Regions from separate parts of the Paraglaciecola sp. IT1134 genome, predicted to be linked through region 2. Evidence: predicted binding sites of a transcription regulator. Region 2 holds the regulator's gene; the other holds the start of a gene.
The links. The regulator NrdR, encoded in region 2, represses ribonucleotide reductase genes. The targets are predictions, from matches to a motif close to AAACACNANATNTNGTGTTT.
Positions count from the first base shown of each region.

Region 1 (4,121 bases), 1.5 Mb from region 2:
GCGATTGTGGGTGCTGAATATATTTTACGGTTAGTGCCAAAAGGCACCCATGATCATCAGAAATTTATTAAACCCTCAGAATTACTCAACTGGGTTGATCAGACCCAACTGGTGGCAAAAAATATAACGGGACTACATTTGAACCCATTGACACAACAGTTTTACCTGTCCGAGCAAAATGTCGACGTCAATTACCTGGTGCATTGCCAGCACGTTGGTAATGTCTGAAATGCCGCGCAAACCCCAGGCTCTGTTATTTGATCTGGATGGTACCTTGCTCGATACCGCCAGGGACTTAGGTAACGCCCTCAACCATGTGCTGGCCAGCCATAATCAGCCAATATGTGACTATGCAATTTATCGCAATATTGCTTCAGATGGTTCCAAAGGTTTACTCGATATAGGTTTTGGTCCACAGATACAAGATTACAATTTTGAAGAACTGCGCCAACAATTTCTAGACTATTACCACCAGGCCATCTGTGTAGATACCGAAGCATTTTGCGGCGTTCAGGAATTAATCCAAGGGCTCGATTCGGCGGGTATCCCCTGGGGCATAGTCACCAATAAACCCGGTTGGCTGACAGCAAAACTTCTGCCTCATTTTGCAGAATTGGAAAATTGCCAAGTGGTCATCAGTGGTGATACGTTTACCCAGCGCAAGCCGCATCCCTTGCCACTACTTGCAGCCGCCAAGACCTTAAATATCATGCCGGCTGAAATCTGGTATGTGGGCGATGCCAAACGAGATATCGACGCTGCTAAGGCGGCTAACATGGTCAGTGTGCTAGCAAGTTATGGTTATATAGATGCCACTCATCAAGCCCATTTGTGGGCCGCCGATTTGCAAGTAGACCATCCCGCAACGCTGCTCAACTACATTTAGCACAAACACGAGATGTAGTGGTCGAATATCATTCGCACCACTATATATCGTGATATTATAAATAATTATTTTTTAAACAAAAAAAGTTTAAGCAAAAAAAATTAACTAAATTGCACTTGCAATCCCTATATCCTCAACTCAGATAGTGTTGTTAGGTGAGTCGCCACTAACATTAATTTCACTGCACCATGATTGCGCAGAAAACCACCAGATGTTGGGTTGCAATGTACCCAAAACCTCACTATCTTGTGTTTCATCACTTGATGCACCTGCACACATTGTTCCACTAGGTATTTTTCAGTTGAGTGAAAATATTGAGGGGGTTGTTTGCCTGCAAACGGCCCTCAATTTGTACCCACTAAATAGATAACGGCATATACATGAATAATAAACTATTCGTTACCAAACGTAATGGCGAGCGCGAAGTCATCGATCTCGAAAAAATCCACAAAGTCATTACCTGGGCCGCCAAAGGCCTGAATAATGTTTCAGTTTCACAAGTGGAAATAAAGGCTCACCTCCAGTTTTACGACGGCATGAAAACCGCAGATATTCATGAAACCCTGATCCGTTCAGCAGCTGACTTGATCTCAACTGAAGCCCCGGATTATCAGTATTTAGCCGCCAGACTGGCCATCTTTCATTTACGCAAAAAAGCCTATGGCTGCTTTGAACCGCCTGCCCTATTTGAACATGTTCAATCTATGGTCAAGATGAATAAATACGATCGACATCTTGTTGAAGATTATACTCAGGCCGAGTTTGAGGAGATGGATGTTTACCTGGATCACTGGCGCGACATGGATTTCAGTTATGCCGCCGTCAAACAATTGGAAGGAAAATACCTGGTGCAAAACCGGGTAACAGGTGAAATATACGAAAGCGCCCAATTCTTGTACATACTGGTTGCTGCCTGTTTATTTGCCGATTACCCCAAAGATACCCGCATGGATTATATCAAACGTTTCTATGATGCCACATCCAAGTTCAAGATATCTTTGCCTACTCCTATCATGGCAGGTGTGAGAACCCCCACCCGACAGTTTAGCTCGTGTGTATTAATTGAAGCCGGCGACAGTCTGGACTCCATTAATGCCACGGCCAGTGCCATAGTAAAATATGTCAGCCAACGGGCCGGTATTGGTGTAAACGCCGGCCGGATCCGTGCCCTAGGCAGCCCCATTCGCGGGGGCGAAGCCTTCCACACCGGCTGTATCCCGTTTTATAAGTATTTCCAAACAGCGGTCAAAAGTTGTTCACAAGGCGGAGTGCGTGGTGGGGCGGCGACCTTGTTTTTCCCCCTTTGGCATATGGAAGTTGAATCCTTATTGGTGCTTAAAAATAACCGTGGAGTGGAAGAAAACCGGGTCCGTCATTTGGATTACGGTGTGCAGTTTAACAAACTTATGTACCAGCGTTTGATCAAAGACGAAAACATCAGCTTATTTAGCCCTTCAGATGTGCCTGGCTTATACGATGCGTTTTTTGCCGATCAACCCAAGTTCGAGCAATTGTATTGTCAATACGAACAGGATGAGTCTATCCGCAAAAAAACCATTAAAGCGGTGGAACTGTTCAGCATATTTATGCAGGAACGCGCCAGCACCGGGCGAATTTATTTGCAAAATGTGGATCACTGCAATACCCATAGCCCCTTTAATCCTGAGCTGGCACCCATACGTCAAAGTAACCTGTGTTTGGAAATAGCCTTGCCTACCAAACCCTTGGAACACGTTAATGACGAAAACGGCGAAATAGCTTTGTGTACCCTATCGGCGTTTAATCTTGGAGCCATTGAAAGCCTGGATGAATTCGCCGAAATGGCCGACCTGTCGGTGCGAGCCCTGGACAGCTTGCTCGATTACCAGGATTATCCTGTTCCTGCCGCTTACAATGCCACTATGGGTCGTAGAACCTTGGGCATAGGGGTGATTAACTTCGCCTACTACTTGGCCAAAAATGGGGTGAAATATTCAGACGGCAGTGCCAATGGTCTGATCCACAGAACCTTTGAAGCCATGCAGTACCAGTTGATGCGCGCATCGTGTAACTTGGCCAAAGAAAAAGGTGCTTGTCCCAAATTTAACGAAACCACTTATTATCAAGGTCTGATGCCGATCGATACCTACAAAAAAGATATCGACAAGATATGCAACGAACCTTTGCATTGCGACTGGGATACCCTACGTGCCGATATCAAACAATACGGTTTGCGCAACAGTACGCTGTCGGCTTTGATGCCATCTGAGACTTCTTCCCAGATATCCAATGCCACTAATGGCATAGAGCCGCCCCGCGGCCACATCAGTATTAAATCCAGCAAAGACGGCGTATTGAAACAAGTGGTGCCTGAATACGAAAGGCTCAAGGATAAATACGAATTGTTGTGGGATCTGCCCTCTAACGATGGCTATTTGCAGCTAACGGGTATCATGCAAAAGTTTGTCGACCAGACCATATCCGCGAACACCAGCTATGATCCTAATAAATACGAGGGTGGCAAAGTGCCGATGAAACTGCTGCTCAAAGACTTGCTCACCGCCTATCAGCTGGGGATTAAAACCCTGTATTACCATAACACTCGGGACGGTGCCTCTGACTCATCCCAACTAGAACTGAAATCTACCAAGTTTGTCCCCCAAGAAGTGGTAGAGGAAGAAGATGATGATTGTGCAGGCGGCGCCTGTAAAATATAACAAAGGTGCCCGTCAGTGCTAATAACTGACGGGCAAGTTTAACCAATAACGGCTATTTACTATTCATGAAATACACCACTTTTAATCAAAAGAATAACGATCCGTTAAAAGAACCTATGTTCTTTGGCAACCCGGTCAATGTTGCCCGTTACGATCAACAGAAACACAATATTTTCGAAAAATTAATCGAAAAACAAATTTCCTTTTTTTGGCGGCCTGAGGAAGTGGATGTCAGTAAAGACCGAGTAGATTTTCAAAAATTGAGTGATTCTGAAAAACATATTTTCATTTCCAATCTGAAATACCAAACTTTACTCGATTCCATCCAGGGGCGTAGCCCCAACATCGCATTTTTGCCGATCATTTCCATCCCAGAGCTGGAAACCTGGGTCGAGACCTGGTCCTTTTTCGAAACCATTCATTCCCGCTCTTATACCCATATTTTGCGCAATTTGTTTGGGGATCCCAGCAGTATCTTTGAAGATATAGTGGAAAACGAAGAAATCAAAAAACGCGCTGCCGATATATCACAATATTAC
Region 1 covers NZ_CM176486.1:2,985,854-2,989,974, forward strand. Annotated here, with positions in the region: gene ubiG (bifunctional 2-polyprenyl-6-hydroxyphenol methylase/3-demethylubiquinol 3-O-methyltransferase UbiG) at 1-228, shown strand, start outside; gene AC3RV5_RS13020 (HAD family hydrolase) at 221-886, shown strand; gene nrdA (class 1a ribonucleoside-diphosphate reductase subunit alpha) at 1,267-3,582, shown strand; gene nrdB (class Ia ribonucleoside-diphosphate reductase subunit beta) at 3,648-4,121, shown strand, end outside.
Region 1: a site for NrdR is predicted at 1,089-1,108, ahead of nrdA (class 1a ribonucleoside-diphosphate reductase subunit alpha). Genes of this name have one in related genera too.

Region 2 (4,121 bases):
TAGTCGGCAAAACCGCTACGTTTGATAGTTTCGTGTGATACATCCGCGCTAAAGCCACTAGCATTCATATCAACCACCGTTAAACATACTCCGTTATTGGCAATACTATCACCCAGTGCCACATCGGACATATCCAGTTTATTGACACTCACCCGAAGGCGAATGTCATCGCCGCTGGGGGTTAATGACTGGATATGGCCAACATCTTCAATAATTCCGGTAAACATAATGCCTTCTTATCTTATGTATGATTGATACATGGCGGCCATATTTAGCCCGCCACTGCCGAGTGCGGTTGTGTCTCGACACTAAATTTGGGGTAAGCCGTGAGTTTAAGATCACAGCCTACTTGTCGAATATCTTGCCATTGTAAGTCAAAAGCTTGCTGCATTTGGGTTAATTCGTCCACTGCAAACAAATCCCGTCCTTTGTCACCTAATAGTTTGGGCGCTTGATACAAGATCAATTCATCGATGAGTTTATGCTGTAATAAGGCACCGGCAAGTTTAGCCCCCGCTTCCACCCAAATATGATTAAAACCAAGCTGCCCCAGGTGCTGCATCACGTTGTGCAGGTCAAGCTGAGCCCCGTTTGATTGAGCCTGATATTGGCTTACGTGTGCAGGAAACGCTGCGTTATTGGGCTGGCTATTAATCATTAAAATAGGCGACGACAAACTAAATAAATGTAAATCAGGATGGATTTGATTGCGCCCGTCGAGCAATACCCGCACCGGTTGACGCAAGGCCTCTGGTGCTAATTGTTCAGGGGTCAGTCCAAGCTCACTGTAACGCACGTTTAGCGATGGGTTATCGGCCAATATCGTACCAGAGCCAGACAAAATCGCACAGCTTTTGGCGCGGTGACGCTGCACATCCTGACGGGCAAGTGGCCCGGTGATCCATTGGCTTTGGCCGTTATTGAGCGCGGTTTTGCCATCCAAACTAGCGGCCAGTTTAACCGTCACCCAAGGCTGGCCAGTTAGCATACGTTTTGTAAAACCACGATTGAGCTCTATGGCGGCTTGTTCAAGTAAGCCGTTGCTTACCCTAATGCCTGCATTAGCCAGTTTTTTAAGGCCGTTGCCCGCCACCAGCGGATTTGGGTCGACCATAGCGGCAATAACCTTGCTAACCCCTGCGGATATAAGGGCATCTGCACAAGGGGGAGTGCGGCCATGGTGACTGCAAGGCTCTAAGGTCACATAAGCTGTGGCCCCTTTGGCTTTAGTGCCCGCCTGTTGCAAAGCATGCACTTCGGCGTGGCCGCTGCCGGCTTTTTGATGCCAGCCCTGGCCGACAATATTATCTTGTACGTCAGTGATGACGCAGCCCACATTGGGGTTAGGCGAAGTAGTATATTGGCCCTTTTCAGCTAAGCGAATGGCTAACGCCATCATTTTTGCGTCATGGGCGGTAAATTGGCTCACTGTGCACCTCTGGTGAAAGCTCTGGTGAAAGCTCTGGTGAAAGCTTTGGTGAAAGAATGATTAATGCTAAGGCTGGCCATCAAGCGCAAGTTAATCACCCAAACGCGCAATCTCTTCACCAAACTCGCGAATATCTTCGAAGGAACGATACACCGAAGCGAAACGCACATAGGCTACTTTATCCAGTTCTTTTAAGGCATCCATGATCAGGTTGCCCAAAAACTCACTGCTGATCTCACGTTCACCAGTGGCCCGCAAGGCCGATTTCAAACGACTGATACATTGCTCGACCTGCTCGGTGCTGACGGGGCGTTTTTCCAGAGCGCGCTGCAAACCGGCTCTAAGCTTGTCTTCGTTAAAGGGCTCACGTGAGCCATCTCGTTTTACCACGCGCGGCATGACTAATTCAGCCATTTCAAAGGTGGTAAAGCGCTCCTTACACACAGTACATTCCCGGCGGCGCCTAACCTGGTGACCATCAGCCACCAGGCGCGAGTCAATAACCTTGGTTTCTTGTACTGAACAGAAGGGACAAAACATAGCGATTACTCTTCAATCAGATAATTAGTGGCCCACAGTATGCCGATACGGCAATTAAAAAGCCACTTTAGCAAGGTGTGGGCCTTATATTCGCTCCATGTGCCTTAATGGCACAGAAATCGCTTAATCTATGCAACAGAGATTTAGAAATATCAATTTCAGGGCGATGGCACGTGAAAATATTTAGCGTAATAATAAGCGGGGTTGTAGTTTCACTACTGAGTGCCTGTGCTGTTTCTCCCATTCGGAGTACAGCAAATGAACAACCGCTGGCAGGCAATGCCGAACAAGGCATTCATCATTATGTAGAACAATTAGCCAAACAATTGTTCTACACCGCAAAACCCATACAGTTAGAACAATCAGTGGCGGTAGGCACATTTTTGCCCACTGAACGCATTGATGGCAAAAACATGCCTGCAGCAAATCTATTAGGGCAACAAATTCAGGAGAGTTTTGTCACGCTTGCTACTCAAGCCGGACTCAACGTGATTGAATTTAAGACGGCAACCGCGATTAAAATGCAACAAAATCAAGATCTAATGTTATCCAGACAGATCAGTGAGATAACCCCTTATGTTCAGGCAGATTACTATTTGACCGGAACCTATACCGTACAACAGAAAAATATCGCTATAAACGCCCGACTAATCGAAACTAGCAGCCAAAAAGTCATCGCCGCAGCAACAGACGTTATCCCCAGTAATGTAATGTGGCATCAAGGCAAAGTGATGATGAATGATAAAAATATTTACCGTACGGCATATTAGGAGTTAAACATGCAATCCATCTTACTAATAACGATAAGCACTTGCCTACTCGGTGGCTGTTCAATACTAGCTACCACAGCACCACAAAATAATGCGGACAACAGCGGATTAGCTAGCTTTTCATACGTACCTGATTATCAAAACGACAATGGACTTGACTCCCCTTCATCCTCGGCGGTAGATGCCAGTGTCAATTTCCACAATCAGGTACAGGCAAGATTGTTTAATAATCAGGTTGCACAAGCTCAACAGCAGTTAGTTAAGCAAACGGATGAACCCCAGGTTAACAGCAAAAACATTAACTATTATGTCCGTGGTTTAATGCAAGACCTTGTGGGCAATCTGCAATATGTTAACAATACCACCCCGGTAGCGGTCACCAGTTTTGTGATGCTCGACAGTGATTACAACCAAACAAACTTGTTAGGCAATCAAATATCAGAAAGTCTGATGCACGAAGTGCATAAATTAGGTATTCCGGTTATTGATTATAAAACCACCGATTATATTAGGGTGACCCCAAGAGGAGATTTCGCATTCAGTAAGGATTATGAAGATTTAACGGGTTATTCTCCCATCCGTTATGTGGTTGGCGGCACCTTGTTAAAATACAATGACGGTTATTTGGTTAATGCCCGCATAGTAGGCATTGAATCTAAAGCGGTAGTGGCATCTGCGCAGAGTTTTATTCCCGATGGGGTGGTTAATGCAATCATGCTAAGTACCACAGGCGCTGCCCCATTAGAGGTTAAGCCCGTCACACGCACACCACTGATATCTATTGTACAAGGTTAGTAACAAAAAGATTAAAACCGCGTCAAAATATCGACTGCAATAATTAAACTTAGCGAAACGCCCCGTTCGAATTCCAGGTAACGATTGTGTTAATTTAATCGTTAGTCTTGAGTCATAGGTAGGATCTTAAGAGATAAGATATTGAAATAAAGGCTTTAGATGGCGCTCAAGGCATGATCAAATAATTTCGCGAAAAAAACTGAGTACACAACATGAGCGCCACCGCCATTATAACCGACTTGAGCCAACAGCTAACAGCGATTTTTAACCCTTCTTTTCTTCAGACCCATGCTCGCCAGTGCGGGTTGATAAAACGTTGCCGCCAACTTCAGGGGCATCATCAGGTACAAGCGTTTATTCAGACCCTGGGCACGCGCAGTGAATTCAATCTGGCGGATATTCATCGCACCTTTTGTCAGGTCAGCCAGCGTGAGATGCAGTACAAGCCTTTTCACAATCAACTTAAAAAAAGAGAAATGGTCGATTTCTTCAAACAGCTGGTACAACAAGTACTTGCGCACTGGTTTAGCCAGCATTGTGCGACGTTGCCTGCGCATTATCCGTTTAAACGGATTGAACTGCATGAT
Region 2 covers NZ_CM176486.1:1,470,214-1,474,334, reverse strand. Annotated here, with positions in the region: gene AC3RV5_RS06345 (riboflavin synthase) at 1-227, opposite strand, end outside; gene ribD (bifunctional diaminohydroxyphosphoribosylaminopyrimidine deaminase/5-amino-6-(5-phosphoribosylamino)uracil reductase RibD) at 272-1,429, opposite strand; gene nrdR (transcriptional regulator NrdR) at 1,520-1,969, opposite strand; gene AC3RV5_RS06330 (FlgO family outer membrane protein) at 2,143-2,739, shown strand; gene AC3RV5_RS06325 (FlgO family outer membrane protein) at 2,749-3,534, shown strand; gene AC3RV5_RS06320 (IS4 family transposase) at 3,747-4,121, shown strand, end outside.